3 regions of the Bacillus sp. AC266 genome follow, and region 2 is predicted to be linked to each of the others. Evidence: riboswitches for the same ligand, from Rfam matches in the RefSeq annotation. Region 2 holds a riboswitch; each other region holds the start of a gene.
What was found. Region 2 has a riboswitch for S-adenosylmethionine ahead of AC0IXC_RS01685 (M20 family metallopeptidase). Riboswitches for the same ligand answer to the same signal wherever they lie in the genome.
Positions count from the first base shown of each region.

Region 1: it holds a riboswitch for S-adenosylmethionine, as region 2 does, so the genes downstream of both, AC0IXC_RS26985 (ABC transporter permease) here and AC0IXC_RS01685 (M20 family metallopeptidase) in region 2, are expected to answer to the same signal.
Region 3: it holds a riboswitch for S-adenosylmethionine, as region 2 does, so the genes downstream of both, AC0IXC_RS26940 (MetQ/NlpA family ABC transporter substrate-binding protein) here and AC0IXC_RS01685 (M20 family metallopeptidase) in region 2, are expected to answer to the same signal.

Region 1 is NZ_CEEDEC010000010.1:22,448-33,597, reverse strand. Features, by position in the region: gene AC0IXC_RS27030 (peptide ABC transporter substrate-binding protein) at 1-231, shown strand, start outside; gene AC0IXC_RS27025 (hypothetical protein) at 277-549, opposite strand; gene AC0IXC_RS27020 (hypothetical protein) at 536-727, opposite strand; gene AC0IXC_RS27015 (helix-turn-helix domain-containing protein) at 746-1,645, opposite strand; gene AC0IXC_RS27010 (YusW family protein) at 1,818-2,285, shown strand; gene AC0IXC_RS27005 (peptide ABC transporter substrate-binding protein) at 2,310-3,920, opposite strand; gene AC0IXC_RS27000 (ABC transporter ATP-binding protein) at 3,934-4,707, opposite strand; gene AC0IXC_RS26995 (ABC transporter ATP-binding protein) at 4,704-5,714, opposite strand; gene AC0IXC_RS26990 (ABC transporter permease) at 5,671-6,675, opposite strand; gene AC0IXC_RS26985 (ABC transporter permease) at 6,692-7,609, opposite strand; SAM riboswitch class I at 7,747-7,852, opposite strand; gene AC0IXC_RS26980 (DUF3951 domain-containing protein) at 8,026-8,241, shown strand; gene AC0IXC_RS26975 (hypothetical protein) at 8,260-8,763, opposite strand; gene AC0IXC_RS26970 (multidrug effflux MFS transporter) at 9,014-10,273, opposite strand; gene AC0IXC_RS26965 (DUF3981 domain-containing protein) at 10,391-11,150, opposite strand, start outside.
Region 2 is NZ_CEEDEC010000001.1:327,454-338,603, forward strand. Features, by position in the region: gene cypD (bifunctional P-450/NADPH--P450 reductase) at 177-3,374, shown strand; gene AC0IXC_RS01650 (MarR family winged helix-turn-helix transcriptional regulator) at 3,860-4,279, shown strand; gene AC0IXC_RS01655 (DoxX family protein) at 4,537-4,887, shown strand; gene AC0IXC_RS01660 (monooxygenase) at 5,057-5,362, shown strand; gene AC0IXC_RS01665 (DUF1904 family protein) at 5,649-5,981, shown strand; partial or broken gene AC0IXC_RS01670 (hypothetical protein) at 6,196-6,519, opposite strand; gene AC0IXC_RS01675 (VOC family protein) at 6,665-7,057, opposite strand; gene AC0IXC_RS01680 (AAA domain-containing protein) at 7,169-9,478, shown strand; SAM riboswitch class I at 9,554-9,655, shown strand; gene AC0IXC_RS01685 (M20 family metallopeptidase) at 9,744-10,949, shown strand; gene AC0IXC_RS01690 (Lrp/AsnC family transcriptional regulator) at 11,085-11,150, opposite strand, start outside.
Region 3 is NZ_CEEDEC010000010.1:10,052-21,201, forward strand. Features, by position in the region: gene AC0IXC_RS26910 (alpha/beta hydrolase family protein) at 1-1,193, shown strand, start outside; gene AC0IXC_RS26915 (DoxX family membrane protein) at 1,375-1,881, opposite strand; gene AC0IXC_RS26920 (DUF5068 domain-containing protein) at 2,041-3,342, opposite strand; gene AC0IXC_RS26925 (SDR family oxidoreductase) at 3,843-4,619, shown strand; gene AC0IXC_RS26930 (methionine ABC transporter permease) at 4,668-5,336, opposite strand; gene AC0IXC_RS26935 (methionine ABC transporter ATP-binding protein) at 5,311-6,351, opposite strand; gene AC0IXC_RS26940 (MetQ/NlpA family ABC transporter substrate-binding protein) at 6,364-7,176, opposite strand; SAM riboswitch class I at 7,262-7,375, opposite strand; gene AC0IXC_RS26945 (NAD(P)-dependent alcohol dehydrogenase) at 7,456-8,364, opposite strand; gene AC0IXC_RS26950 (DUF6612 family protein) at 8,510-9,274, shown strand; gene AC0IXC_RS26955 (FAD-binding oxidoreductase) at 9,393-10,829, shown strand; gene AC0IXC_RS26960 (MFS transporter) at 10,826-11,150, shown strand, end outside.

The DNA.
Region 1 (11,150 bases), on a different contig from region 2:
AACAAAGAGTACGACGAGCTTATTCGTAAAGTAAAAACTGATTTAGCTGGTGATGAAAAAGGTCGCTGGGAAGCAATGAAGCAAGCTGAAAAAATCTTATTACAAGATGGTGCTGTCGCTCCTTTATACCAACAAGGTCGCTCTTACTTACAACGCTCTTTCATTAAAGGACTTGTAACAACTGACTTCGGCGGTGAATTTAACTACAAGTGGACAGAAGTTGCAAAATAATAAACACTAGTAAAAAAGGTATCCCACGAAGGATACTTTTTTACTTTATGCTTCTTTAACTACAGAACTTCCCCTCTTTACTATCACTTTTATACCTATAGTGATTCCCGCTACCAATTGTGTAACTAGTATAATAAGTAATAATGAAATAATATTTTCCACTAAATTAACTCCGCCAAATATTATTGTGTAATAGCCATTCGCTGCATATGTTGCGGGAAATAATCCCGAACGGCAAACCTGTTTTTCCAATGCAGTGATAAATACATATGTATTAATACTAAGAAGACTAAAAGGACGATTATCAACTCTCTTCATAGCTCTCTTTTTGTATTGAACCAAAACTCATCATAAATATAACCATAAATATCAAATATGTTCTCCACGTCAAAGAAGGTATATGCCCTGACCAAAGATAACTAATTAAATAGTTGATTCCCATAATACACGATGATACTACTAAACTAATACTTATCAATTTCACATATTTGAGCATATCTTTTCTCCTTACTTTTTAATTTTCTATTTCTTCAAATTGCAGATTCACCGGCTCTTCTAGGAGTGTTTCATAAAAGTTTTCTGCCAAATCTGTTGAAGGAATTTTTTCATCCACTTCATCAAAACGAATACTATCTAGCCAGATACAGCCTTCTCCTGATAATAAAACACCAAATGCAATACCAAGTGCTTCTTCTTTTATATCTAGTACAACCGAGTATGATTGCCAGTTATTCGTATTTTTAATTGGACGATTTTGCATGTTATCCATAGCAATAGGCTCTGTATCTTTTCCGTCTACTCGCATCCACAATCCTGCCCAGTCTTTTACATTTTCACTCTTAATAAATGCTGTTAAACGCAACCTCTTACCTACATATTTATCCGCTCGGAACATTTGCATTAATGTTGAAAACCCTCCGTGTGTAACGTTCTCTTTTCCTTTTATATATGCAGATACTTTTCCTTGATGAACAACTTCGTAATCTAAACCCATCTCATATTCAGCAGGATGACTTCCACTTAATACCCATCCTTTCGGTATACCTTTTTCCATTAAAACGCCCTCTCTTTCTATATAAAATGACTGGAAATATTTCCGATATTTTTTTGGTGGTAATTGAAACATTCTTTTAAAAGCTCTAGTAAATGCCTCTTGTGAGGAAAAGCCATTTTGCACTGCAATATCAATGACTGCTCTTTCAGTCGATACTAAAGCCTGTGCAGCATGAGTTAATCTTCTCTTACGAACATAATCCGTTACACTCATCCCAATATAACTTTGAAAAATACGATGAAAATGGTACATCGATACTGCCCCGTGAAATGCCACTCTTTCTGTTGTAAGCTCTTCATGTAAATGATTCTCTATATATTCGATTGCTTTTTTTATCATCTCTTTATATTCTTCATGCATTTCAGTACCTCCTTACAACTTCAATTTACCATATACATACAAATCATTTTTGATTTAAATTGCGGATTAATTCTTAAAGCTATAAGTAAATAATTTATTTTCAACACATACATAATTACACAAAATTAGGAAAAACTTGTATAGAAAGAAGTTACATAAGGAGGAATTTATAATGAGAATTTTACTATCAATTTTATTAGCTCTTATGCTAGTACCTGCATTAACAGGATGTAAAGCTCCTGCAAAAGAAGATACAACTTCTAATAAGAAAACGACTGAAGAAGCAAAAAATGAGGCTCCTGCAGATTTAAAACTAAACTTTAATGAATTTGATTTAAAGGCAGACTATCAAGATACGAAGAAAGACTACGAAGCTGATTATAAAAATGTAGCAGCGGACAAGAAAATGGAAGCAAAGATTGAAGACCATAAAACAGATGTAAAGTTCACAGGCGACGAGGCTATTACAAAATTAAGCCCTCTTCTACAAGAATTAAAATTCGATAAAAACACACCAGATCAAGAAGTAATTGATCAAGTAGTCAATGTATTCAAACTTGATAAAGACTACCAAAAATTCGATTTAGAAGTTGTCTTCTCTGATGGAACGAAAAAAGAATATAAAAGAGAAATAAAATAAAGAAGTAGGCGGTTGCCTACTTCTTTATTTTTTAATTTTTACGTATCTTAGTTCTGGACTAGAACCGATAATGAATTGGACGCCAGATACTGATGATTTTTGTAAATATGAAGAGCTTGGGAAAATAATTGGGATTAATGGTGTTTCATCAAACATAATGTCTTCTGCTTTATGCAATAAGTCAAAACGCTTATCTTCGTTTTGTTCAACTTTTGCCTCTTTTACTAAAGCATCAAATTCTTTATTATGCCATTTTGCATAGTTGTTTGGACCATCACCTGCATATAAATCTAGTTTAGTAATCGGATCCAATAGAGAGCCGCCCCATCCCATATAAGCTAATTGGAAATCACTTTGCTTATATGTGTCAATGTAACTCTTCCACTCTTTATTTTCTAATTTAATATCTACACCAAGATTTTTCTTAAACATTTCTTGCATTGCTTCTGCTACTTTTTTATGTTGTGTATCTGTAGTGAATTTTAATGTTACTTCAGGTAATGTAGACCAACCTTGCTCTTTCATGCCCTCTTCTAATAATTTTTTCGCTTCTGCTGAATCAAATTTTACGTAATCGCCTTTTTCTTTACGGAAATCACGACCACCTTGTGTTTTTGCCCCTTCTGGAACAAAAGCATATGCTTCTTGTGCATTATTTTTATACAGTTTTTCAACGATAAACTTACGATCAACCGCTAATGAAAATGCCTTACGTACTTTTGCATTTGTAAACGGCTCTTTTTCTACGTTAAACGAATAAATATAAGATGAAAATCCTGCAACACGTTTATATTCTTTATTTTCTTTTTCTTTCTCAATCATCTCTTGTGGTAAACCACTTAGTAAATCTAATTCTTTTGATTTAAATAATTGATACGCTGTTTTAGAGTCTGGAATAATACGAAACTCAATTTCTTTTAATGTTACCTTTTTATCATAGTATTCTTTATTTTTTTGTACTGTAATTGCTTGGTTATGCTTCCATTCTTTTAACGTGAATGGTCCGTTCGTAATTAACTCTTTTGGATCTGTTTTTAATTTATTATTATCATCAATTGATTTTTTAGATAATGGAATAAATAATGAACTTGCTAATTTTTGTTTAATAGAAGCAACTGGGTGCTCGAGTGTTACCTTTAATGTTTGAGGATCAACGACTTGAATACCAACTTGTCCTTCTTCACCTTTTCCAGTATTATATGCCTCTGCTCCTTTAATAAAGTACATTTCTGTCGCATTCATAGAACCTGTTTTCGGGTTTAATAATCGCTTCCATGCGAACTCAAAATCATTTGCTGTAATAGAAGAGCCATCTGACCATTTAATATCTTTCTTTAAATGAATTGTATATTCAGTTCCATCCGCATTTACTTCTTCTTTCTCTGCCAATTCATTTTGATATTTCCCATCACTATCTTGCGTATATAAACTTGAAAACAACTGTCCAATTACATAACCTGACGTGCTATCTGTCGCAATAGCAGAATCAAGGGTATACGGATCACTGCTAATATTCGTTACTAATCGATCCCCTTCTCCCTTACCAGCACTCGCCTTTTGCGTCTCTTTCTTACCACAAGCGACAGAAGTTATTGCTAAAACAGTCATAATGACAAATAATAAAAACTTCTTCATCCTACATTCTCCTTTAACCTGAAATTTTTGGTGTTGATGCTAATAATGTTTTTGTATAAGAATGTTGTGGATTACGGAATACTTCGTCCGTATATCCAAATTCAACAAGTTCTCCTTTGTATAAGACAGCCACTTTTTCACATAAATAGTGAACCATCGGTAAATCATGCGCGATAAATAAATATGTATAGCCTTGTTCCTTTTGAATCTTTTGCAGTAAATGTACAATTTGGATTTGCAGTGAAACATCTAATGCTGAAATTGGTTCATCAAGGATTAATACTTCTGGCTCACATAATAGCGCTCTTGCAATGGCAATACGTTGACGTTGTCCTCCGCTAAATTCGTGTGGATAGCGATCAATATATCGTCTATCTAATCCAACACGCTCTAGTGCATCACCTGCGACTTTATCTTTCAATCCTTTATCGCCTAAACCGAATGAAATATAGCCTTCTGTTACAATATCGCGTACTTTCCAGCGCGGATTTAATGCAGCTGTGGAATCTTGAAAAATGAACTGTACTTTCTGCAAGAAATCCCGCTTATGAGCTGACTTCAGCTTGTGAACAACTTGACCGTTATAATCAATTTCACCAGACGTTGGACGCTCGATCCCAGCTATGAGCTTACCAAGTGTTGTCTTTCCAGAACCACTTTCTCCAATAATGCCAAGCGTTGTTCCTTTTGGGATAGAAAGTGATATACCTTTTAACGCTGCGATTTCTTTATTTTTACTTCCATACGTTTTCGTTACTTGCTTTACAGTAATTAAATCTGTCGTCATGAGGCATTCACCCTCTCTTTTGATTTCGCTTTATTATGCTCCAGAATATGCTGCCAGCAATGTGAACTATGCTCCTCAGAATATGTTGTTCTCTCTGGGAATCGATGAATACATTCTTTTATCGCTACAGGACAACGATTCACAAACGGGCATCCAAAACTATTTAACGTTTCAATTGAAGGTGTTGTTCCCTCAATTGCTCTAAGTACCTTTTCTGAATCATCCATATTCGGAATTGCTTGCAATAAACTTTTTGTGTAAGGGTGCTTAGGTGAGTCAATTACTTCTTGTATCGTTCCTTTTTCAACAACACGTCCCCCGTACATAACTACTACTCGGTCAGCTACTTCACGTACAAGTGCCAAATCATGTGTAATTAATAAAATACTCGTATTTTGTTTTTCCTTTCTTTCTTTTAACAACTCCATAATTTGCTTTTGAATCGTTACATCTAATGCTGTTGTAGGTTCATCTGCAATAACGAGCTTCGGGTGACAAGCAAATGCAATTGCTAAACAAATACGCTGCCTCATACCTCCGCTCAACTGATACGGGTATTGTTCAAAGCGTTTCTCTGCTTCATGTATCCCTAAATCATTTAGTAAGTTAATTGCAATTTCTTTTGCCTCTTTTTTCGATTTCTTTTCATGCTGCGCAATTACTTCTGTAATTTGTCTTCCAACCTTCATCGTCGGATTTAAAGATGAAAGCGGGTCTTGAAAGATAAAGGAAATATCTTTCCCGCGAATTTGATTCCATTCTGATTCTTGTAAATCCGTTAATTCCTTTGATTGGAAAGATATATTTCCATCATCAATATGAATCGATTCTTGATTTAAGCCGATAATTGATTGTGCTGTAACACTTTTCCCTGAACCACTTTCTCCGACAAGTGCAACTATTTCACCTTCGTTAATAGAAAAGGAAACATGCTTCACAATTGCTCGCTTACTATTCTCTTTTTCAACGGCCAACGTTACGTTTTCTAAAGATAAGATTTGTGCCATGTTTTTTCTCCTTTCGATTACGTTTTACGATTTTCGGATCAATCGCATCTTGCAAACCATCACCAATCGCATTAAATGCGAACATGATGAATGCAATCATGATTGCCGGGAAGAAAAGTTGCCACCACTCTCCGCTTAGTAATGTCCCGAGTGCATCGTTTGTCATCGTGCCCCAGCTCGCTGCTGGTGATTGTACTCCAAGTCCGATAAAACTTAAAAATGATTCTGAGAAAATAGCTGCTGGAATTGTAAATGATAAATTGACGATAATAATCCCCGTTAAGTTTGGAATTAAATGCCCATATATAATTTTCATATGAGATGTACCTAATCGCTCTGCTGCAATAACAAATTCTCTTTGTTTCAATGAAAGTACTTGCGCCCGAATGAGACGTGCCATGCCAATCCATCCCGTTAACGCAAGAGCTATAATAATTGTAAAAAGTCCTGGTTTCATAATGATTAATAGTAAAATAACAATCAGTAAATATGGGATACCGTATAACACTTCAATCCCTCTTATAATCCACTCATCAATTAACGTTCCAAGACGATTACGTCCTCTCACATATCCACTAAAGCCACCGATAAGTACACCAAGCCCTATATCAAGAGCTGCTGCTACCAATCCAACTGTTAATGAAATTTTCCCACCAGCCCAAGTACGCGCCCAAATATCTCTCCCTAAATCGTCTGTTCCGAACCAATGCTCACTACTAGGCGGTAAATTAGTTGCTTCTTTTACTTGTTCACTCGCAGTAAATGGTGTTAAACTTTCGCCAATAAGCGAGAAAACAATAATTAGTAATAACGTCACTGCCCCTAAAACTGCTATAGGGTTTGATATAAACTTGCGAAACACTTCCTTTTTCCGGCTAATCGTTTGCTGATCTTTATTTATCGTTAATTCTTTTTTCTCTTCATTCGTTAATAACTGGTCATTAATTTCATAAGCCCCCATTTAAACATCACCCTCCTTACGTAATAGAACGAATGCGCGGATCAACAATACGATGAATGATATCTGTAATAAAAATACATACAATTAATAGCGCACTATAGAAAATGGTTGTTCCCATAATCACCGGATAATCTCGGTTGAAAATACTGTCTACAAAATATTTTCCTAAACCAGGAATTGAAAAGATTTTTTCAATAACGAAAGTCCCTGTTAAAAGTCCAGCCATTAATGGGCCAACAAATGTAAGTACCGGAACAATCGCATTTCGAAGAGCATGTCTTATAATGATTTTCTTAATTGGTATACCTTTCGCTCTCGCTAGCTTAATATAATCACTCTGCAACACTTCAATCATATTAGAGCGAACAAATCTTGTAATAACTGCGATTGGTCCTAACGCTAATGCGAAGGAGGGTAATACAGTATGCTCAAATGTTCCCCAAGACGCCACTGGTAGTAATTCAAATTGTATGGCGAATACTTGTATAAATAGTGGTGCTAAAATAAAACTAGGAATAGAAATACCGAGAATCGCAAGCAAGCTCACACTATAATCAATCACTTTCCCATGATATAGCGCGGCAAATGTACCTGCGGCAATTCCGACTAACAATGAAATAACAAGTGCTTGTAAACCAATAATTGCCGATGGTCCAAAACCAGTTGTTATAATTTCCGATACACCTTGACCTGTCGATTGAACAGATTCGCCAAAATCAAAATGAACTACCCCATCCAAATAAGCAACATACTGATTCCATAACGGTTCATCAAGGTGATACTTCGCTCTCATGTTTTGTATTACTTCTTCAGGAAAGATTTTCGCATCTGATGAAAACGGATCACCTGGAATAATATGCATAATTAAAAATGTTACTGTCGTAATGACCCATAGCGTGAATACCATAACCGATAGTTTTTTAATAACATACACTTCAATAACCCCCTAAACAAATGAATTTACTTTGTTTTATTGACATATTTGTTGCCATTACTCCTTCTCTACTTCTTAAAACACAAAAAGCCTTGATCTTAAAAAATAAGATCAAGGCTTAATAAACGAAGGCCCATCACTTATCTTTCAAGACTTGCTTGCTGGAATTAGCACGGTGTTCCTGTTACAGAACCCGCTGCTGAGGTGTCATAGGGCCAGTCCCTCTACCTCTCTGGATAAGTAAATTGCTATATTATTATTTGGTTCAAATTGTATATTTCGAATTATAATTCTGAAAAAATGAAAAGTCAATCAAATTGGATATATTTAGAAAAATCAGTTTTCTATTATATTAGTTATTGAAATTACAATCTTTCGCTTATAATAAAAAGAAATTGTATTAAAGGAGTTATAAGATGGATCCACTACTTCTGGCTACTATAGGATTGCCATTAACAATCGTCATACTCTTCATCATTGGCTTCTATAAACTCTTCATTAAAAAGAAAAGCATCACTTCTTTTTACACTCCATTCGATAATATTACTGGCCAAACAATTTCAGAATTTCACGAAGAACAGAAGGTATTAGTATCCGAGGATGAAGACGGAGATGTTAAAAAGAAAAAATAACCTTGCGCATGCGCAAGGTTATTTTTTCGCCTCTGTTTGAAAACGTTTATAGTATGTCGATGCTGTTGAAAAATTAACTTCTATATCACGAATCAACGATGAATCTTCTTCTTTAGCTAACTTCTGTAATTTTTTCATCGCTTGTTCTGCTTCATTTAAGAAACCAACATATAGTTCATGTTCATCCTCTTTCGACTTCGGCACACGAATTTCTTTACGCATATGATCAATATCTTCTAACATGCCCGTTGTTACCGTTCGCACGTCTTCTTTATATTTAGCACTAGTTATTTCCTTACCGCCCTTTTCTTTTGCCACTTCCCATAACTGTAACGCTTTATTAATTTCTTTGTTCATCTTCACATCATACTTTTCATGTACCTCGTTATATACTTTCATATCTTCTGTTTGCTCAGTAGATTGCTCTACCTTTTCTTTCGGTTCTTTCGTGTCTTTATTTCCATCACATCCCGCTAGAAGGAGCATACCCCCAAGCATAGCAATACCGAAAACCTTCTTCATCTCTTATTCTCCTTTTATCTACAGCTATTACTCATTATAGTTTCTTTTATCTCCACTTGTTATTATACCGAGAACACCCTACTTTTTACACTTAAGACGAGATCTTAATATACACACCAACATTTTTGTCACAGTATCGTCACTTTATGCAAATAACTTTTGCATCACCTTACAACACTGTATAAGTTATTTCAAAGAAATGAAAAAAGAGCTGATTCAACACATGTTTGAATCAGCTCTTTTTTATAAATTAAGCCTCTAAATTTTGTCTTTGTTGCAGTTCAAACTGCTTCTCACTTCTTCTGGCCATAAATAGATAACATAACACAGCACCAATTTCACAAAGAGCTATAACAACCCCCATAGGAAGTGCTGTATTGCTTCCACCAATACCTACTAGCGGTGCAACAAGTGCTCCTGAAATGAACTGTAATAAACCTAGTAAAGCTGATGCTGTTCCTGCTGCTTGTTTTTGATTTCTCATCGCTAACGAGAAGCCAGTTGTTGATACAACCCCAACACTTGATACAACAAGAAATAGCGAGCATAAAACACCGATTAGCCCTATTCCTAATACGATTGTAAGTAGTAATGATAGACCGCCAACAGCCGCAATAATAATACCAGCAACAAATAAAGTTTTCTCATTAACTTTCCCTGCTAAGCGGCCAGTAACTTGGCTAGCAATAATAATACCAATACCGTTAATCGCAAAGAACAAACTAAACTGTTGTGGTGATGCCCCGTATATATTTTGCAACACGAACGGTGAACCAGAAATATAAGCAAACATTGCAGCTGTTACTAATCCTTGCGACAATGCATACCCCATAAATAAACGATCTTTCAGAAGCTTTCCGTATGTTGCAAGCGTTCCTGATAATCCACCTGTCTCTCTTTCTTCAGGAGGTAATGTTTCACGTAATACGAAAGTAGCTGATATTAGCATGAATACACTAATTGCTCCAAGAACGATAAAAACGCCGCGCCATGATGTGAACTGTAATAATTGCCCTCCAATAATCGGTGCCAAAATAGGCGCTGCTCCGTTTACTAACATAAGTAATGAGAAAAACTTCGTCATTTCAGAACCTGAATACATATCACGTACCATTGCACGTGATATAACGATACCAGCAGATCCTGAAGCACCTTGTAAGAAACGTAAAAGCACTAAACTCCAAATAGATGGTGCAATAGCACAAAGTAAAGAAGAAGCAACATAAATAATAAGAGCGATAATAAGAGGTTTGCGTCTTCCGTAAATGTCACTAATTGAACCAATAAATAACTGCCCTACTGAAAGCCCAAGCAGACAAGCAGTTAATGTAAGCTGCGCGAGGGATGCACCCGTTTGTAAATCATCCGTTAACTTTGGTAAAGAAGGCAAATACATATCAATAGATAATGGCCCAATTGCCGTAAGTGTCCCTAATACAAGAATCATCCATAACCTGTTTGTCTTTACAGGTTTATATATTTCGTGATTAACTCCATTCACTTTTTCCATTCACCCTTTCATATAAACACTTAATCGTAACAATTATAGTTACAACATGAATATACGTCAAGTATACCGTATTTTCCTGTTTAATAATGTAAAAAAAGCGATAGAATCTCTATCGCTTTACTTTTTCAAATTACTATTTGTAAATTTAGATACAGATGCCATCATTTCTCCTGTGTCTAAATATGTGATTTGAATTGGATCTCCTACTTCTGTAAACATTGCATATGGGAATTTCTTCGCCGGTACCATGAATACTTTTTGCTCGTTTTCTAATAGTACGTACACAATCGTATTTTCACCTGATTTTTCTTTATACACACGTTGTACAGTACCTTCTTTTTGCGCTTCTTTCCCATTTGAAGTCGGTCTAAATGAATCACCACTTCCGCTCAGCGCATTTTTATAATTCTCAAGTGCTTCTTTTTGCGTTGAACCTGTTGCAAACACTTTTGCATTAGAAGCATATATGACAGTATGAGCACGTACTAATCCGCCGTCATCAATAACCGGTACAATCCAAGAAGGTTTACCATATACGTTATAAATAACCGGCATTGTTCCATGCCATTTCTCTCTCTTAAAGGAATTATCCACTACTTCTGTAGCAGCCGAACCATCCATAATTCCCTTTACTTCTTTTCCGTTATAGTAATACAACTTACCTGTACGCGCATCAATAAGCGAATAGCCTAGTGCAGAATCTACTCCTTCTTTCGGAGAGGTGAAATCAGTAAAATAATATAACGTTCCATCCTTACCAAAGATTGGTGTAACTCCTTCTTTCGTTCCCCACTCAGTCGGAATCTTCATATCCGTTTGTGAGAATTTTGTATTCCAAAATCCGTGAATATATTTACCAAAATACGTATTTAATGTA
Region 2 (11,150 bases):
ATATCAACAAACAACTTAGATTACCAACCTTATAAGCAATATCATAATCGTGAATAGTTAGGGAAAAAATAAAATAAGGTAATCAATTACATATCTTTATCCCAGGTGATTCATTGCTATCTTCTTTTTATTGAATGGGATATTTTATTTCATGCTTTTTTGAAAGGGTGTTTTTAATGGATAAAAAAGTATCTGCCATTCCTCAACCGAAAACATATGGATTGCTGGGGAATCTCCCATTAATCGATAAAGATAAACCGACCCTATCCTTTATCAAGATAGCGGAAGAGTATGGTCCCATTTTTCGAATTCAAACTTTAAGTGATACCATCATTGTCGTTTCTGGACATGAACTGGTAGCAGAAGTCTGTGACGAAACAAGATTTGATAAAAGTATAGAGGGTGCTTTAGCGAAAGTTCGCGCCTTTGCTGGAGACGGATTATTTACAAGCGAGACTCACGAGCCTAACTGGAAAAAAGCTCATAATATTTTGATGCCTACATTCAGCCAACGAGCAATGAAAGATTATCATGCTATGATGGTTGATATTGCTGTACAACTCGTTCAAAAATGGGCACGGCTTAATCCGAATGAAAACGTAGATGTTCCAGAGGATATGACTCGCCTTACATTGGATACAATTGGTCTATGTGGTTTTAATTATCGATTTAATAGCTATTATCGTGAGACCCCTCATCCTTTTATTACTAGCATGAGCCGTGCTCTAGATGAGGCGATGCACCAATTACAGCGGCTGGATATAGAAGACAAACTCATGTGGAGAACGAAACGTCAATTTCAGCATGATATTCAATCTATGTTTTCTTTAGTAGATAATATTATTGCTGAACGTAAAAGTAGTGGAAATCAGGAAGAAAATGATTTACTTTCCCGTATGTTAAATGTGCAGGATCCGGAAACTGGTGAAAAATTAGATGATGAAAATATTCGTTTCCAAATTATCACTTTTTTAATAGCTGGGCATGAAACAACAAGTGGATTATTATCTTTTGCAATCTATTTTTTATTAAAGAATCCAGATAAATTGAAAAAAGCCTATGAAGAAGTAGATCGGGTTTTAACAGATCCCACTCCAACATACCAACAAGTTATGAAATTAAAGTATATCCGGATGATTTTAAATGAATCGCTACGTCTATGGCCTACTGCTCCAGCATTCAGTCTCTATGCAAAAGAAGATACAGTGATTGGTGGGAAATATCCAATTAAGAAAGGAGAAGATCGTATTTCTGTTCTTATTCCACAGCTACATAGGGATAAAGACGCGTGGGGAGACAATGTGGAAGAATTCCAACCTGAACGATTTGAAGAGCTGGATAAGATTCCCCATCATGCTTATAAGCCATTTGGAAATGGTCAACGAGCATGTATCGGTATGCAGTTTGCACTTCATGAAGCCACACTCGTAATGGGGATGCTTCTTCAACATTTTGAATTCATCGATTATCAAGACTATCAGCTGGACGTAAAACAAACATTAACGCTAAAGCCTGGTGATTTTAAAATTAGGATTCTACCCCGAAATCAAACTATTAGCCATACTACTGTTCTTGCGCCTATAGAGGAGAAACTGAAAAACGATGAAATCGAACAGCAAGTTCAGAAGACTCCTTCTATTATTGGAGCCGATAATCTTTCGCTTCTTGTTCTGTATGGATCGGATACAGGGGTAGCAGAAGGTATTGCAAGAGAACTAGCAGATACAGCTAGTTTAGAAGGTGTTCAAACGGAAGTGGTAGCACTTAACGATCGAATTGGAAGTCTGCCAAAAGAAGGGGCGGTTCTTATTGTAACTTCTTCTTATAATGGAAAACCACCAAGTAATGCAGGGCAGTTTGTGCAATGGTTGGAGGAATTAAAATCGGATGAGCTAAAAGGTGTTCAATACGCAGTTTTTGGTTGTGGAGATCATAATTGGGCTAGTACTTATCAGCGAATTCCAAGATACATTGATGAGCAAATGGCTCAAAAAGGAGCAACAAGATTTTCTACACGTGGAGAAGCGGATGCAAGTGGTGATTTCGAGGAACAGCTCGAGCAATGGAAACAAAGTATGTGGTCTGATGCGATGAAGGCATTTGGATTGGAACTTAACAAAAACATTGAGAAAGAACGCAGTACATTAAGTTTACAATTTGTTAGTCGTCTTGGAGGATCTCCTCTTGCGCGAACATATGAAGCAGTTTATGCATCTATACTAGAAAATCGTGAACTTCAATCATCTAGCAGTGAAAGAAGCACGCGACATATTGAGATATCCTTGCCAGAAGGCGCTACGTATCAAGAAGGTGACCACCTTGGGGTGCTGCCAATTAATAGTGAGAAAAATGTCAACCGAATTTTAAAACGCTTTGGATTAAATGGGAAGGATCAAGTCATATTGAGTGCAAGTGGACGAAGTGTAAATCACATACCTTTAGACAGTCCTGTTAGTTTATTTGACCTTCTTAGTTATAGTGTAGAAGTTCAAGAAGCAGCCACTCGAGCACAAATACGAGAAATGGTGACATTTACAGCATGCCCTCCTCATAAAAAGGAATTGGAATTATTATTGGAAGAGGGAGTTTATCATGAACAAATATTAAAGAAACGTATGTCAATGTTGGACCTTCTTGAAAAGTATGAGGCTTGTGAAATCCGATTTGAACGCTTTTTAGAACTTCTTCCTGCGCTCAAACCGCGTTACTATTCTATTTCAAGCTCTCCACTCGTTGCACAGGATCGTCTGAGCATTACAGTTGGTGTTGTTAATGCACCTGCATGGAGTGGGGAAGGGACATATGAAGGAGTCGCTTCTAATTATTTAGCTCAGCGTCATAATAAAGATGAGATTATATGTTTCATTCGAACGCCACAATCAAACTTTCAATTACCTGAAAATCCAGAAACACCAATTATCATGGTTGGACCAGGTACTGGAGTTGCACCATTCCGTGGATTCTTGCAAGCGCGTCGTGTTCAAAAGCAAAAAGGTATTAACTTAGGACAAGCACATCTATATTTTGGTTGTCGTCATCCTGAAAAGGATTATCTCTATCGTACAGAACTAGAAAATGATGAAAGAGATGGATTAATCTCTTTACACATAGCTTTTTCCCGCCTAGAAGGATATCCTAAAACATATGTACAGCATTTAATAAAACAAGATAGAATCAATTTAATTTCGTTATTAGATAATGGGGCGCATCTTTATATATGTGGTGATGGAAGTAAAATGGCTCCTGACGTAGAAGACACCCTTTGTCAAGCCTATCAAGAAATTCATGAAGTCAGTGAACAAGAAGCAAGGAATTGGTTGGAACGTGTGCAAGACGAAGGGCGATATGGAAAAGATGTTTGGGCTGGAATCTAAATTCTTCTTAGTTAGATAAGTAATATTTAATTCACGAACTTCTTTCGACTAAGTATAACTTTAAACAAAATAAACTGATTTATAAAAACCCTGTATTTTTTATTGAATATGGGGTTTTCTTATTTTTAATAAGCTGGATTGATACTGTAGAAAAAGAAAAAATCTTATATGAAACCAAAGTTACATAATCTTAGTTTGATGGGTATGGTGTTAACCAATTTCTTGACGTGATTTGAAATTTAAACTTTTGCGCACTGGCTTAACAGTTTCTAGCACAGTGTCAAATCGATGGGGGATAGGTATACCCTCTATAACCGCTTGAATGAATTTTGCCGTAGAAAAACAATAGGTAATTCATTTGACAATTAAAATGACCTACATTAATATATATGCTATAGCATATAGTAAGTAAAACAAGCAAATGCACTGTGAATAATTGATTGATATGCTATACCCTTTTATATTTTAATTTATCGAGGTGATATATGAACTTACATGATTTAATAGGCTATCTAGTTCATCGTACTGATGTGAAAATGACTAATTATTTTACTAAGAAATTAAAGCCTTTTGGAGTTACACCAGAGCAGTGGGGGATTATTAGTGTTCTTTGTAGCCAAAGGGGCACTACTCAAAAAGAGTTAGCAGAAGCTATTGATAAAGATCAAACTACTGTCGTAAGAATGATACAGTCAATGGAGAGAAAAGGGATTGTAAAGAAGGCTTTGAATGACCAAGATAGGCGTTCACACAACCTTTTTTTAACTGAAAAAGGTGACGAGTTAAAAAACACAATCTTGCCTGTAGTGAAAGACGCTCACCATTTCGTTACGAGTAATTTGAGTGAAGAAGAGATCAAATTATTACAATCATTATTAAACAAATTGTATGATACACGTTATTAATATGTGTTCCTTATTGATGCTATACTATTTATAAGGAACAAACTCCGTCTTATATATGCTATAGCATGTAATTTGTTTGAAGGAATGGGGAGATAGCTTTATTTTGTATGATGTTTGATTCAGGATCACTTTGTTGCAGTCAAATTTCTGTATTATACATGCTATAGCATGTACTTTGCATCTCTTTAATATTGGAAAGGATAGTAGCTACTATCTGAGCAATACTGAGTTTTTATCAAATAAATAAGAAAGATGTGATTACTATTTTAATATTAATTAATATTGTAAAAGTTGTTTTGTTTCTATTCTTTATAATGACAGGTACGAAAATTATATCTGGGAAAATGGCAGATGAGTTCAAACGATTTGGTTTACCTTCGTTTTTTAATTTCTTAACTGGGGCTTTTGAGATTGTAGGAGCAATTGGAATGTTGATAGGAATCTGGTTCCCGACAGTAGCTTTATTGGCAGGATTTTTGTTAGGCGGTACGATGCTTGCAGCTGCATTAACTCTTATCGTATTAGCGAAAGATCCCTTTAAGAAAGCGATACCTGCGCTTGTTTTGTTTGTTCTTAGTGTAGGGGTAAGTTTGTATCATATTTTTTAAACATAATCTTAAGCCGTTAAAATGTACGCGTTTAAGTTGCTATCATTTTGTAATTATTTTATAAAAGTGTCTGTGAAAAAGCAGGTGAAATCTTAAATGAATGCAGGAATAATAGTAGCATTCATTTAAGGTATTACATGCATTCGAATTGAAAAAGGGGTGAATAAAAATGGCATATTTATTACAAGTTGATTTTCCGTTTGAAGGTCCTTTTGGTGAAGAAATGGAAAAAGCATTTTGGGATTTAGCAAAAAGTATTAATGAAGAAGAAGGATTCCATTCGAAAATATGGACGGAGAATCAAGAAACGAAAGAAGCTGGAGGCATCTATGTATTTGAAGAAAAACAAGATGCTGAAAAATATGCCGAAATGCACAAAAACAGACTGCAAGCATCTGGTGTTAAAGATATTAGAATAAGAATTTTTCACATCAATGAAAAGTTAACTAAACTGAATCGTGGTTATAGTAAATAATGAGGGACACGGAATTTAAAAAAGAAGGGGGGAATCCCTTCTTTTTTGAATTGATGCTACAGAAAGAATAGCGTGTTTTTTAATTTAGGGTCATCTCTTTTTGATAGTTTGATATCGATGTGACAATACCCCTTTATTATTTTTCAGGTTACAATACATGTATTGCTTCAATAACATATGATCATTCTTAAGAATGTCATTGAAATGTACCAATAGATGTTAGTGCAGCAAAATAAATTGTGTTATGATGTGAGCAAATATAAAGCTATCTAACGGAGGGATTCACATGCCGCATGTTGTGTTTCGTGGAATTACTATTGAACAATTAAAAAGCATAAGCAAGCCATTAGTAGAAGAGCTCGCAGATATCTGTGAGTGTGGTACGGATAATTTCACCTTGGAACTACCAAGTTCTACGTTTGTATTCAATGGAGAAGAAATAGAAGCGTTTCCTCTTATTGAAGTGAAATGGTTCGAGCGTGGACAGGAAATTCGTGATCGATTTGCCAAGGCCATTACTACATATGTAATGGATTTTGGACTTCCAGAAGTAGAGGTTGTATTTACGGTTTTCACAGAATCAGCGTATTATATTAACGGGAAGCATTGTGCAAGTTAGAGCTATTTGAAAGATTTTTATAACATTTATAAGGGGTAGAACCACATTGCTATCAAGCTAAGTAAAGTAAATATCCAAAAACAAAAAAATGAACTCAATTCTCATAGACAACTAACTTTGAAGAGATAAAATTTTTGTTTTTGGGGACATCAAAATATTAGCTTAATGGATATGTGGCGCTACCCCATTAAGAAAAGAAATAGGAGAGAATATCCTATTTCTTTTTATTTCTATAATAAAATATAATTGCTAAATCCAAAGTAATGATAATAATTAGAAGTAATACTTCTATAAGTGCATCCGTTTTCCCATGTTGCAAAGACTTTATAAAGAAATCCCATTCTGTTTCATAGGGAGGCTCTGACCAATTTCGTTGCATTCCTAACACCATTCCATTTATGAAAAAGATAATACTTTATAGGATCCTTCCAACAAATACGGCAGCCACTTTTATATTCCAGCGCTGTATCTTAATTATATACAGGATTGGAAATAGAATAAGTATCCAAAAAATAATAATATAGATTGTATTAATCATTCTCTACTCCTAACAAAAGGATTGTGTTTTTAATCTTGGTGAATTCTCAGGTTGGAGGTATGTTTTATTGTTACTGGATATGCACTTGTAAAAACAAGGGCCGGAATTCCGGCTCTTTTTCTATCCCGCAAAATAAAGGTTTACTTTATCTCTCCGTCTCAAAAAACTCAATCCATTCTCCATCAGGACCAGCGAAGAATATGTAACGTGTTCCATCTGGTAATGTTTCAATTTCTTCTCCTAGTAGAAAGGTTACTCTGTGTTTCTGTAGTCTTTCGATTTCATCCTCTAATGAATCCACTTTAAAACAAATGTGATGTACTTTTCCTTCTGCCGGAAGGGAAGAGTTGTAACCTTCAATGAGTTCAAGTATCGTTTCTTTCGATTCTTCCACACCTAAAAAAGCGAGTTTTAAGTCTGGATTCGGGTGCCCCATACGTTTAATGAGCTGTAAGCCAACTACTTCTTTATAAAATGAAATAGATGTTTCTAAGTTTGTAACCATAAGTCCAACGTGTTCGATTCGTCTAACTGGCATGTGGATTCCTTCTTTCTGAAAATTATATACAATATATTATTGAAAATTAAGAAAATAAGCAAGATAAAAACCTTACAAATTTTAGAGTGTTATATGGTATAGTGAGAAAGTATGTTTGGGGAGAAGGAAGGAGATTATACGATGAATACAACTACTCAAACTCCTTCATTATCGGAAACAATGAAAGAGTGGCATTATGCATTAGCATATGAAATTAAACATTGGAAAACGATAGGTGGTAGTAAAATCTCTATCATTAACGGTCGTTTTTTATATACAGATTATGAAAGTACAGTATACGTATTTCAGCTTATTTCGGAAGTAAGCTTACCTGAAGGTTCACCAATTCGAATTGAGTTTGATGGTGAGGAAGCGACAGGAGAAGTATTATCTGTACATGGATTAGAAATAGAACTGAAATTAAATGATTATATACAAGGTGAAATACGAGAAGCTGTTTTATACAGTGAACCGTGGCAATTGTTAGAGCAACTACAAGAGAGATTGAAAGAAGCTCATAAAGATAAGCTGAAACGTAATCGTATAAAGCGTCTTGTTGATGGGACGAGCAGTCCGAAACATATTGAAAAGATGAAAAATACGAAAAATGAATTGGCGTATCGTTCTTTTTACAATCCAACAACGTACGTGTGGGGACCACCGGGAACAGGGAAGTCTTACAATTTATCGCGTATTATTTCTGCTCATTATCAAAAAGGAAAATCGGTACTTGTGTTAGCTCATAGTAATGCGGCAGTAGACGTATTAATGAGTGAAGTAACGAAGCAAATTGAGAAGAAGAAGAAATGGACGCCTGGAGAAATTGTTCGTTACGGTTATAGTCAACATGAACATATACGAAATCATGAAACGTTACTTGCATCGAAGTTAGTTGAAACGACGAATGGATCTTGGGGAGAAGAAAGACTCTATTTAGAAGAGACACGACAAGATCTTCGTGAAAAGATTTTATCATATAAAGCGACTTCTGCTGATAAGAAGCGTATACAAGAGATTGAAAGTGATCTTCGAAAGCAAAAAGCGAAAATTAAAGAAGTAGAAAAAGAATACATTGAAAACGCGAAAGTAATCGGCGCAACTTTATCGAAATGTGCAATTGATTCACTTATTTATGAGCGTACATTTGATTTAGTTGTCGTAGATGAAGTAAGTATGGCTTATGTTCCGCAAATCGCATTAGCTGCTTCACTTGGGAAACGTATTGTCGTTTGTGGTGACTTTTTACAGTTACCTCCGATTGCGATGGCGAACCATGAACTCGTTCGAAAATGGCTCGGTGAAGATATGTTTTATCATGCAGGGATTGTTGATTCTGTAAATAAATCAGAAGCACATCCGAACCTTTTTATGCTGCAGGAGCAAAGACGTATGCATACGGATATATCGAAGTTTACGAATTCATTTATTTATAAAAATAGAGTGTACGATCATCCATCTGTTTCAGAGCGTAAAGAACTTGCGAAACTGCAACCGTTCGCAAATGAGGCGAGTGTTTTATTTGATACGAGCTTAATGGGAGCCTTTTCTTTAAAAGACGCAGCTTCCGGTTCTCGTTTTAATATTATGTCTGGTTTAGTAGCGATGCAAATGATGTTAATTGGATTGTTAGACGGTGTTCAATCTATCGGTGTAGTTACGCCTTACAGGGCACAGTCCCGCTTTTTATCAACGTGCATTAGAGAAATGTTGCAGAGAACGAAATATCAAAACATACCAGTTTTAGCGGCGACGGTTCATAAGTTTCAAGGTTCTGAAAAAGATATGATGATTTTTGATACAGTGGATAGTTATCCGCAAGAACGACCTGGCGTGTTATTCTTTGACCATAAAAATCATCGCCTCGTCAACGTTGCAGTGACAAGGGCGAGAGGGAAGTTCATTCAATTATCAGATTGCCATTATATGCGTAAAAACCTTTCGAGAAAACAAGCGTTATCACAATTAACAGCTCATATAGAACGTCACGGAGATGTATATGATCGCACGACATCAAGACAATTGTGGGAGCGGAAAATTTCGAAACGTTTACGCTGGTTTATGGAAATGAATCTTGAAGAGCCGAAAGGGTTATTGAAAGATATTTTAGCCGCAAAACAAAAAATTATTATTTCACTTCCAAGTACAAAGCAAGTGGATAAGCGAGTCTGGCAAGCGTTAATGCGTACAAATGCGCAAATAACAGTGTATAGTGATGGACCAGTTCCGTTAAAAAATGTAAAGTTACAAAGACAAAATAAAGCATTCCCGTTTATCGTAATCGATGATGAAATCTTTTGGGCAGGAGCACCTCTTACATCTCAAATGATGTTTGAAGGTAGTATGGAATTTCCGTACGTATGTGCAAGATTACAAGCACCTGAAACAATTGGCGTATTAAAAGGGTTTTTAGATATTCGGTAAATTCAGATAGGAATTCCTTGACTTTTGCCTGGAATGAACTTAGAATGAAAATAATTTAATACAATTTTATGAAAATTCTTATCACGAGAGGTTGAGGGACTGGCCCTATGACACCTCGGCAGCGGATTCTTTATGAATACTGTGCCAATTCCAGCAAGGTAACTTGAAAGATAAGAAAGAAGCTCATTTTGACTGTATATACAGAAGCCTCTTTCTATCTTTTAGAAAGAGGCTTTTTTACGTGAAAATAAAAGGAGGAAGAAAAATGGGAGCGACAGGAGTAACGTCACAAAGAAAAACAATTGAAGAGAGTATAGAAAGAAATAAGGAAAAGTACATAGAAACAAGTCATAATATTCATGCGAATCCGGAGATTGGTAACCAAGAATTTTACGCATCAAGAACGTTAAGTTTGTTGTTAGGAAGCGCAGGATTTCAGTTGCAGCACAATATAGCTGGTCATGAAACAGGGTTCATCGCACGAAAAAGTTCCGGGAAACAAGGACCAGTTATCGCATTTTTAGCCGAGTATGACGCTTTACCAGGACTCGGTCATGCATGTGGTCACAATTTAATTGGCACAATTAGCGTTGCAGCAGCGATCGCGTTATCAGAAACGCTTGAGGAAATCGGGGGAGAAGTTGTCGTGTTCGGAACACCAGCAGAAGAGGGCGGGCCAAATGGTAGCGCAAAATCGAGTTATGTGAAAGCTGGCTTATTTAAAGATGTTGATGCGGCGCTTATGATTCATCCGAGCGGAAAAACAGCTCCAACGAGTCCATCACTAGCGGTCGATCCACTTGATTTTCATTTTTACGGAAAAACAGCTCATGCAGCGGCCTCACCAGAAGAAGGAATTAACGCATTAGATGCGATTATCCAGCTTTATAACGGTATTAATGCACTTCGCCAACAACTTCCGTCAGATGTGAGAATTCATGGTGTTATTACTGAGGGCGGAAAAGCACCTAATATTATTCCTGACTACGGCGCAGCAAGGTTCTTCATCCGCGCAGCAACGAGAAAAAGATGTGCGGAAGTAACAGAAAAAGTAAGAAATATTGCACAAGGGGCAGCGTTAGCAACAGGCACAAAAGTAAAAATTCATCAATTCCAAAATGAAATCGATGAACTACTCGTAACAAAAACATTTAATGACGTCGTAGCCGAAGAGTTAGAACTACTAGGTGAAGAGGTAAACCGTAAAGAAAGAGTAGGAATTGGCTCAACAGATGCAGGAAATGTAAGCCAAGTTGTACCGACAATTCATCCGTACATTAAAATCGGTCCAGATGATTTAATTGCGCATACGAATGAATTTAGAGAAGCAGCACGTTCAGAATTAGGAGATAAAGCGCTAATTACATCCGCAAAAGCACTAGCAAATACGGCGTATCGATTAATTACAGAAGAAGGTTTGTTAGAAAAGGTGAAGGAGGAGTTTAGGGAGGAGCAGAGGAATCAGGGGTAGGTGAGAAGGAGACGTATCTCTGGATTTTCTAGTAGGAAATTGAATGAAAAAAGAACCAGCCTATGGCTGGTTCTTTTTTCATTATATAAGAATTTTTCCACATACACTCGGTATCTTTATCTTAGTACCCTCTTATCAGAACGACAATTTCTCCTCAAACTCACTCTTTAAAACAATTAAAGGAGACGATAATCCAAATTG
Region 3 (11,150 bases), on a different contig from region 2:
CAGCAAGCATAAGGGAGAAGGAGTACTATAGAAACCATATACAAGAAAGTACATTAGAGATATATGATATGAATACTGGAGAGGTAATTCAGCCTCTAACAAACTTTGATAGTACGGTTATGCTATTACAGTGGACAGATAAGGGGATTTTAATTAGATGGCAGGATAAAACTAATTATCTCATTGGGTTGCTATGTGAAGATGGCACTGTGGAAATGTTAAGTGAAAAAGTAGATGGCTTTATAATGGATGCTTCTATAACAAGGGATGGACGTCATATATCCTATAGTAAGGCCATAACAAATGAAACCTTTGAAATCTATTTAGACGATAAAAAAATAACGGATGAAAATAGCTTTTTTAAAGGGAAGCTGAAAAGTAACAGGGAAATAATCTCATGGCAAAGTAGTGATGGTTTTGAAATAAAGGGTGTTTTATCAACCCCAGTAGATTTTGATGCCAACAAAAAATATCCCTTATTAGTAGTAATCCATGATGGTCCGGCTTGGGCATCTTTTCCGATATTCTCAGACTGTTTTAATGAGAAATATCCGATTGAGCAGTTTATCGAAAAAGGCTTTATAGTTTTAGAGCCAAACTATAGAGGAAGTTCTGGCTATGGTAATGAGTTCTTAAAAGCCAACTATAGAAAACAGGGAATTGCTGACTACGATGATGTTATATCTGGAGTGGATAAACTAGTTGAGCAAGGGATTGCAGATAAAGATAGAGTAGGGGTTATGGGATGGAGCAACGGGGGATATATATCAGCTTTCTGTTCTACATTTAGTAATAGATTTAAAGCTATTTCAGTTGGAGGTGGAATTACTAACTGGAGTACCCATTATGTGAATACAGATATACCTTACTTTATTAGGATGTATTTAGGAAATACTCCATGGAATGATCCAGAGATATATACGAAAACATCACCAATGACGTATATTAAATCAGCCTGTACGCCTACCTTAATCCAACATGGCGAAAAGGATGCAAGGATTCCAACTTCCAATGCATATGAGCTATATCAAGGGTTAAGGGATATGGAAGTTGATACAGAATTAATTATTTTTAAAGGAATGGCATATAGTTCTGATCAGCCAGGAATTAATGTGGCTATTATGAAGCAGAATTTGATGTGGTTTTCACACTATATTCTTGGAGAAAGTATGAAAGGTTTTAGGGTTTTATAATGGCTTGTTTTAGTCTTTAAGCTTTTTAGGTGTTTGAAATAAAGTCGTACACATTTATCCGGTTATATATGATTGAGTTTAACATTTCGGATAAGGCAAACTGTGAAATATTTTGGTGTAAATGAGAAAAGAGCCTGAATGTAGGCTCTTTCCTTATTTATATTTAAAAGATGAACTATTCTTATGCAGTTTTACTTAATTTATATGCTTCACGGTTATTTTTTTTGAAAAGTTTTGGGAAAACATAACCATCTAATCCAATACGTCCAGCACTATGTCCTGCAACTAAAATGAACATAGTTAAAATAAGTAGGTTTGGGTTTACACTAACAGTTCCGCTTAATAAAAATGAAAGGTTCATTATGATGCCGAAAAATGCAGCTGTTTTTGTTAATCCACCTAAAATCAAACCTAGACCTACTAAAATTTCTCCCCATTGAACTAAAAAGCTAAATAGGTCTGCGTTTGGAAGAACAAAATGTTGAAGAAAATCTGCCCACCAACCTTGTACTGCAGGGTGGTCACCTGATGCTTGAGCGATAGCTCCTTTTAGAAAACCACTTGCATCAAAAGACTGTCCAAAAACTTTTCCTATTCCAGCAGCGAGCCATGCATATCCTATGTAAAGTCGTAAAAATAATAATATGAAAGTAGCGCGTTTATCAGTTCTTAAAAAATTGATAACCATTGAAATCCCTCCAATGTATTGTATTTACATGTTTATTATATATCCATTGTGAATAAATTCACAATGGATAAAGTGTGAACAAAAATGGTGTTTTTATAAAATAAAAAAGGCATATAACAATCATATGTTATATGCCTTTTCTAATATATACTTAGTAATTTATTTAGGTAATGTAAATTTAACTTTTTTACCTTGTGAAATATCTTTAGCTTCTTTATTTCTCATAGGTCCTAACTCAATCTCAAAGCTTTTTTCTTTCCAAATCTTTTCGTACTGCTCTTGATCTAAAATATATACTTGCAGCAATTCTCCAGATGTTCCAGTTTTAACTGCAGCGTTATAGTCGTAATTTAATAGCATACCTTCATTAATCGTATATTGTGTACCATCATTCACTCTTAATGTAGAGCTTATAGGAGATAGTGAAACGTCTTGAGCATCTTTGTTATCAAGCTTGAATTTTACTGTTAACAGAACAAGACCGTTTTTAAAATTTGCAAAGCGTGGAGCTTCGACGGAATTTGGTGTGAATTGAGTGAATTGGTATCCGTCTAATGTAACATTAACAGCGCCTAATTCTTGGCTGTTATTAATACTTGATTTCTCTTTTAACATTTTTTTATCGCCCATGTTATTAGCTGTAGCTTTATCTTGGTAGAAAGTGTTATCTGTTGCAACCTTTTCAGCACCTTGTTTGTTTAAACTTAATGAAAAGCTTCCAGGACTTCCGATTGGAGCATCAAATTTTCCTTTATTAGCTTGTGCAGTTGGGACTGTGACTGAGACCGTTGAGAGATTTGAAATTTTCGCTAGATCATCTTTTCCGAATGGATAAGCGATATAACCAGAAATAGTTTCTCCTGCTTTTACTAAGTAATCATTCGTTGGAGCAAGCTTAGTTGGTAGCTGATCTTCTGTTGGAATTAAATCTCTATAGTTACTATATGCTTTCTGAGCACCAGTAAATGACATGTCCAATGCTGGCATATAATAAATATCTTTAGCTGAACTATTTTTTACGCTGTAGTTCACAAGAATAACTCCGCCCTCTGTTTGACGATTAAACGGAATGTCGAAGTTTGTATGGAATCCATTTAATTCAACTAATGTATAACCATTCATTGTTACTGAAACATCTTCAGCTTTATACACTTGTGGTTCCTTATTTTCAAAAAGAACTTTTGTTTTACCACCTGTTTCTTTTTCCATATAGGAAATCAGCTTAGAGTAATCGCTTGAGCTAGTAGCTGTATTTTCAGGCTTTTTATCTTCAGCTTTTTTATCTTCGGATTTTTTTTCTTCAGGTTTATTTTCTTTCGTTGTATCCGTTTTTTCTGTTTTGTTTTCTTGCGTTACATCTTCTTTTTGTTCTTTATTTGTCGTATCGCTTTGACCACAGCCAGTTATTACAAAAGCTGCTACGATTAGTGTAGAAAATAAAGAAAGTAATTTTTTTGACATGTTTCTTCCCCCTATTTGTTTAAAACCAGTTGGGTCTGTATAATCAGACCCTTTATATCTCTCACATTAGCCCCACGTTTTATTATAAGAAAGTGAACCAGTATTTACCAGTGTTTTTCTGGTTGTTTTTATTATTTTGATATCTTAATGATTATTTTTAATAGAAACATATTTAAAGCTTATATAGGTAATTACAATATTTTTCCGCCAAAAGAGAGAGAAGATTATCTTTTCTATTTTAAATATTGAATCTTTTTGTTAGAGTAAATAATAGAGATATATTGAAAGGGGACAAAGACTCGATATGTGTACGAACTTGTAATGATTAGAAATTAGATAGATGAATTTTTCTCTCATAAGTGAGGGTTTATTTAGCTATCTGTAAATCATTCAAGGACTGCATATTTAGCTTGTACATCCCCTTTGTAAGGGTAGATGCCTATGTGGGGAAATTTATATCTCTTATATAAAATATGCGTCCTTTAAACTTGGAGGAGTATATGATGAATCAATTGAAAAATAAAGTAGCTGTTGTTACAGGTGTTAGTCGTCTAGACGGTATAGGAGCAGCTATTTGCACGGAGTTAGCAGAGGCTGGATACGATATATTTTTTACGTATTGGACAGAATACGATAAAGAGATGCCTTGGGGCGTTGATAAAAATGAACAAATACAATTAAAAGAAAAGTTGATACAAAACGGTGTCAAAGTATCGAGCATGGAGTTAGATCTAACTCAGAATGATGCATCAAATCAGCTTATAAATAAAGTTACTGAACAATTAGGGTACCCTCATATATTAATTAATAATGCAGCATATTCTACAAATAATGATTTCTCTAATTTGACTGCTGAAGAACTAGATAAGCACTACATGGTAAATGTTCGTGCGACTACATTGTTAAGTAGTCAATTTGCCCAAGGTTTTGATAAGAAATCTGGTGGTAGAATTGTGAATATGACGTCGGGACAATTTAAAGGACCTATGGCAGGAGAATTAGCGTATGCAACAACGAAGGGAGCAATTGACGCTCTTACTAGTACGTTGTCAGCGGAAGTGGCCCATTTAGGGATAACAGTGAATGCAATTAATCCAGGTCCAACTAGTACAGGATGGATGACTGAGGAGATAAAGCAAGGATTAAGACCGATGTTTCCTTTCGGCAGAATTGGTGAGCCAAAGGATGCAGCAAGACTTATTAAGTTTTTAGTGAGCGAAGAAGCCGAATGGATTACAGGGCAAGTTATTCATTCAGAAGGTGGATTTAAGAGATAATTTTATAATTAAAAAGAAGGTATCTCATTTCAATGAGATACCTTCTTTTTAATCTTTCTTCAATCTTCGTGCAACACCATTCCCTAAAGACTGTAATCCTTGAACGAGGATAATCAAAATAAAGACTGTTGCATACATTACTTCAGGTTCGTAGCGTAAATGTCCGAATCGATATGCTAAATCACCAAGGCCGCCAGCACCTACAAGTCCAGCCATTGCTGTTGCACCGATTAAGCCGATCGTTGCGATTGTTAATCCAAGTACGAGAGACGGGCGAGCTTCTTTAACCATAACGTGCCAAATGATTTTTAAAGTAGAGACTCCCATTGCTTGATATGCTTCAATGACACCGCGATCCACTTCTAATAAAGCAGTTTCCATTAAACGGGCAATGTAAGGGGCTGTGAAGACAACAAGTGGTACGATAACACCTTGCACGCCAATGGACGTTCCCATTAGAAACTTTGTAAAAGGTAAAATGAAGAATAATAGAATGATAAATGGAAGAGAACGAATGATATTAATAACTGTATTAAGAATAGGATAGATAATCTTATTTTCTCGCTGTCCACCAGGTCTCGTTAAAACAAGTGTGACGCCGAGTGGTAATGCAATAAGAATAGAGATAAGTAGTGAAATAGATGTCATTTGAAATGTTTGAATTGTTGCTTCCCATATTACGTTACCCCACTCATCCAAAAAGGACTTGTTTCCCATAATCTGTTCTACCTCCTTCTACGATGATCCCTTGTTCTTGTAAAAATGATAAGGCACGGTGTACTTCACTTTTTTCACCTTGCATATGAACGGTCAGTTTCCCATATGCCTCATGTTTTAACTGCGTAATATTGCCTGATAAAATATTCGGATATACGTGGAAACGTTTTGTAGCGATAGCTAACGCTGGTTCTCCTGAAGCGGTTCCTATAAATGAAAGTGTTACGATTTCCCCGGTGCTTTGTAGTTCTTTCTGTACATCTTCTGGAATTTTAGCTGCAAACGCGCTATTTACAAATTTCTTCGTTGTTACATGTTGTGGGTTTGTGAAAATATCTTTTACGGTTCCACTTTCGACTACCGCCCCATGTTCCATTACAGCAACTTGGTCACAAATACGCTGGATGACATTCATTTCGTGTGTAATTAGCAAAATCGTAATTCCGATTTCTTCGTTGATCTTTAATAATAAATCAAGAATAGAATCGGTCGTTTCCGGATCTAATGCGCTCGTTGCTTCATCACTTAATAAAACTTCAGGCTCATGAGATAGTGCGCGAGCGATCGCTACACGTTGTTTTTGACCACCAGATAATTCACCTGGATAGGCATCTTTTTTATTAAAGAGATCAACAATGCGTAAATACTTTTCTACCCTTTTTTCAATTTCATTTTTGGGAAGACCAGATAGACGTAAGGGTAGTGCGATATTTTCATAAACGGTAACGGTTTTAAGTAAATTGAATCCTTGAAAAATCATGCCGATCTTTTTTCTCGCCTTTGCGAGTTCTTTTGTCGATAAGGTTGTTAACTCTTGTTCATTTACAATGATATCTCCTGTCGTTGGTTTTTCTAATAAATTTACACAACGGATTAATGTACTTTTACCAGCGCCACTATATCCGATGATTCCAAATACTTCGCCCTTTTTTACTTTAAGGGAAGTTGATTTAAGAGCCTCAACATTCCCTTTTTTTGTTGTAAATACTTTGGAGACATTTTTTAATTCAATCATTATAGTCAGCTCCTACCAAGACGGTAAAACAGAACCATCGAATTTTTTCTCAATGAAATCTTTTACTTCTTTAGATTGATAAGCTTTCTTTAATTTATTAACAACAGCATCATCTTTATTTTCAGTACGAACAACGACCCAATTCACATATGGTGAATCTTTTCCTTCGCGGAAAATAGAATCTTTCGCTGGGCTTAATTTTGCACCTAATGCAAAGTTTGTATTAATTGCAGCTGCCTTTACTTCACTTAGTTGTGTTGGTAATTGAGATGCCTCTAATTCAACAATCTTTAAATTTTTCGGGTTTTCAATTACATCTTTTGCAGTCGCTTTTTCTGTAGCTTTTGGATCAACCTTTAAAACACCTGCTTTTTCAAATAGCTTTAAAGCACGAAGCTCATTTGTTGGATCATTTGGGACAGCGATTGCATCGCCCTCTTTTAATTCTTTTACATCTTTTAAGCTTTTAGAATATACACCCATAGGGAATGTTACTGTGGAAAATACTTCAGTTAATTTCATGTTGCGTTCAGCTTTAAATACGTCTAAATAAGATTTAGTTTGATAGCTATTTACATCGAGGCTTTTTTCATCTAAAGATACGTTTGGTGCTACATAATCATTAAATACCTTTACATCAATTTCGAGACCATCTTTTGCTGCCACTTCTTTTACCTTTTCAAAAATTTGTTCATGTGGTCCGCCTGTTACACCGACAGTAATCTTTTTCTCATCTAATGCTTTTACCTCTTTATCAGAATTAGCACCACACGCACCTAACAATAATACAGCTCCGCTTACAATACTTAATAATACCTTTTTCATCTATAATTCCCCCTTAATATACGTTCCAAAATAAAAAGCACCTCTCAAAAATAAGAGAGGTGCCGAATAGACGAAATAGGTTCCTCTCTTATCTTCCAAAACGAAAATCGTTCTGCAGGAATTAGCACCTTAGCTTATACGTTCTAAGCTCGGTTGCCGGGCATCATCGGGCCAGTCCCTCCGCCACTCTTGATAAGAGTATGTGTATGTAGTTTTTAAATATGGTACTAATAGTAAATCTTACAAAAAGAATTGTCAATATTATTTTCTGAATATATTTTATTTTAAGGTAATCGAAACGTTCCCTTTTTTATGTCCCTTTTCCACATACATATGAGCTTCAGCAATTTCTTCTAATCGGTAAGTTCTATCAATAACGGGCTTTAGTTTTTCCGTTTCGACTAGTTTTTTTAATAGAATCATATCCTCTTTACTTACCTTGGCCATCATTCCATTAACAGATACATATTTTCCATTGGGTGTTAATGTATTTGTACAAAGGGATTTTTTATACTTCCCAACTGCATCAAATATAATATCGTAGCATTTGCCTTGCTTAGTAAAATCTTCTTTCGTATAATCAATTACTTTATCAGCTCCTAAAGATTGCACGAGTTCAAAATTTGAATTACTACAAACAGCCGTAACGGTCGCGCCGAAATATTTAGCAAGTTGTACAGCAGCTGTTCCTACTGATCCGGAGGCACCATATATGAGCACTTGTTGCCCTTTTTTTATACGGCCCTTTCTCAGGAAATGTAATGCTGAAGTTCCACCAAAAGGAATAACTGCCGCTTCTTCATACGTCACATTGGTAGGTTTTAATGTTATTAATCCACTTTCATGTACGCATGTGTACTCGGCATAACCACCGAGGTTTAGTTCTGTTAATGCAAAAATTGGATCACCTTTTTTAAATTGAGTTACATCTGTTCCTACTTCTTCGATTTCACCGGATAACTCTACGCCGAGTACAGGTTTTCTCGGTTTTCTGAAACCTAATATGATCCGCATAGGAATCCAAAATAAGAGGGGGCTATTAAAGCCGCGTATTCTACAATCTCCAGTCGTTACACTTGTTGCGTGAATTTTAATTAATACTTCGTTCTTCTTAGGTGTAGGTTTCTCTATATTTTGAAGCTGAAGAACGTTAGGTGGTCCATACTGTGTGCAAATAATCGCCTTCATAATGACCTCCTGAAATGAGTTGTTGTTATTTACATCATATTTAAAACCTTCATTAAACATGTCGCTATATAGCGAATAAAGATTAAAAATTATATAGATTTCGTAGGAAAAGAGGTGATATTATTTTGAGAAAGGGGGCGACATTATGAAAAAAACTATTTTTATTTCAAGTTTAGTGCTTGCAATCAGTCTGGGGGTAGGGTGTAGCAATGAGAAAACAACAAAGACTGATGAACCGAAAAAAGAAGCCATGCAAAAAGAAAAGGAATTAGCAGCGAAGGATGTTTTCAAGAAAACGAACGAAGCTTTTAAAAATGAAGAAAATGTAACGATGACATATGATGTAGGGATAAAAGCTGAGGGAACAGAGATGGATATATTAAAGGCTAAGATGCAATTAGAGCCAAAGACAAAGAATTCTCGTTCTGAAATGAATATTTCTGGTACAGATGTTGTAGTGTATACAGTGGATGGTAAAGTTGCTGGTGAGGTGAAAAACCCTAATACAGGAGAAGTTATAACCGTACCAGAGGAGCAATTAAACGCTGGTGGAATGAAAGCGACTCAAGATATTATAGATAAGTTAGAAGTACCAGCAGTAGTTTTAGATAAAATGAAGATGGAGAAAAGCGGAGATAAATATAAACTGAAATTTACATTAAAAGGGCAAGAAACAGAAAGTATGTTAACTAGCATGGATGAAACGCAGAAGAAAATGCTACAAGCACAAAACGCAAAGATAGAAGAAGTGGATGCAGAATATATCATTACAAAAGATTTTAAATATGAATCAGCGAAGATAGATATGATTATGAGTAGTAATGGTAAGGATAAGGCACACATTATTACGAATGCAAAATATACATCGTACGAAAAGTTTGAGCCAATACAGCTGCCAGCAGCAAAGTAACAGTCTTGATGAGGGAGGGACCTAAAATAAAGGGTCTCTCTCTTTTTTGTTAATACCTTCTTCGTAGGAAAGTAGGTACAATATGAAGAGGAAGAACGTTAGAAGAGGAGAGTGCCATTTGAAAAAAAGAAAGATAGCAGTTGTTATTGTAGCGTATACAGTGTTGCTCGCGACATCTGTATATACATACAAAGGGCAACTGGATCATCCTATTATGAGTGATGTAGGGAAGTTGCTTCCAACGAAAATTAAACGTGTTGAAAATGCTGAGGATGAACGTTCATTAAAACAGTTAGTGCAAGATGCAAATGTTTCTGGAGAGAAGATTTCTATTGCAGGTATGCAACATAGCCAAGGCGGACAGACGTATTATCCGAACGGTACGATGCTTGATATGAAAGGATATAATGAAATATTAGAATTCGATCCGGAGAAGAAGAGGATTAGGGTGCAAAGCGGTGTCACATGGAATGACATTCAAAAGAAAATCAATCCATATGGTCTTGCAGTTCAAGTGATGCAATCTCAAAATATTTTTACTGTTGGTGGTTCATTAAGTGTAAATGTACATGGGCGTGATATTCGTCATGAAGCATTGATTGATACAGTAGAGTCGTTCAGATTGTTAATGGCAGATGGTACGGTGCGTAATGTAAATAGAGAAGAAAATGCGGACTTGTTTCCATATGTAATTGGGGGATATGGATTATTTGGTGTGATTTTAGATGTGACGCTACAGTTAACAAACGATGAATTGTATGAAACGCATACGAAAGTACTAGATTATAAAGAATACTCTTCATACTTTAAGAATAAAGTGCGAAGGGATGAGAATATACGTATGCATTTAGCACGTATTTCTGTTGCCCCAAATTCATTTTTAAAAGAAATGTATGTAACAGATTATGTACTGGCAGAAGATCAACAGAAGCTGGGAGAGTACAGCAAATTAAAAGAAGAAAATATTATAGCTGCACCGAAATTTTTACTTGGGTTATCACGTTATAGTGACTGGGGAAAGGGCGCATTTTGGGATATACAAAGAAGTTATTTTGAACGTACAGATGGTAAGTACGAAACTCGAAATAACGTAATGAGATCTGATAGTGCTTTTATGGAATACGATAATCCAAACTTGACCGAAGTTTTACAAGAGTACTTTGTACCGATAGATGGTTTTGCAGCGTATATAGATGATTTGCGAAGCGTTTTAAATGAAGAGGAATTAAACCTTCTTAACATTACAATCCGCTATGTAGAAAAGAATGAGAATGCGGTGCTATCTTATGCGAAAGATGATATGTTTGCGCTTGTGCTTCTAATTAATCAAGGGCGTTCTGAAGATGAAATAAAGAAAACAAAAGTGGTCATTCAAAAGATGATTGATGTTACGTTAAAGCATAATGGAAGTTATTATTTACCGTATTATTCTTATCCGGAAAAGGAGCAACTAAAGAAAGCGTATCCTCGCATAGAAGAATTCCTTCAGAAGAAAAAGGAAGTAGACCCAGAGGAAAGGTTTGTGAATTTATTTTATAAGGAGTATAGCAAATGACATATAGAAGATTTGTAGCCTCACAAAGCATTATTATGATGGCAGGTAGTATGGTATTTCCTTTTTATATACTATTGCTTCGAAATGTAGGAAATAGTTTCTCGCAATTTGGCTGGGCGTACGGCTTATTTGCCTTAACTTCAGCTCTAGTATATCCGTTAGTTGGAAGAATCTCTGATAGGGTAGGTGATAGAAAGTTATTAATTATATACGCATGGTCCATGGCTATATTAATGCTTTTTTTCCCTATTGCAACAGAAGTTTGGCATGTATACATTCTCCAAATTTTAATGGGTATTTTAGGTGCTGTGCAGCGTAATA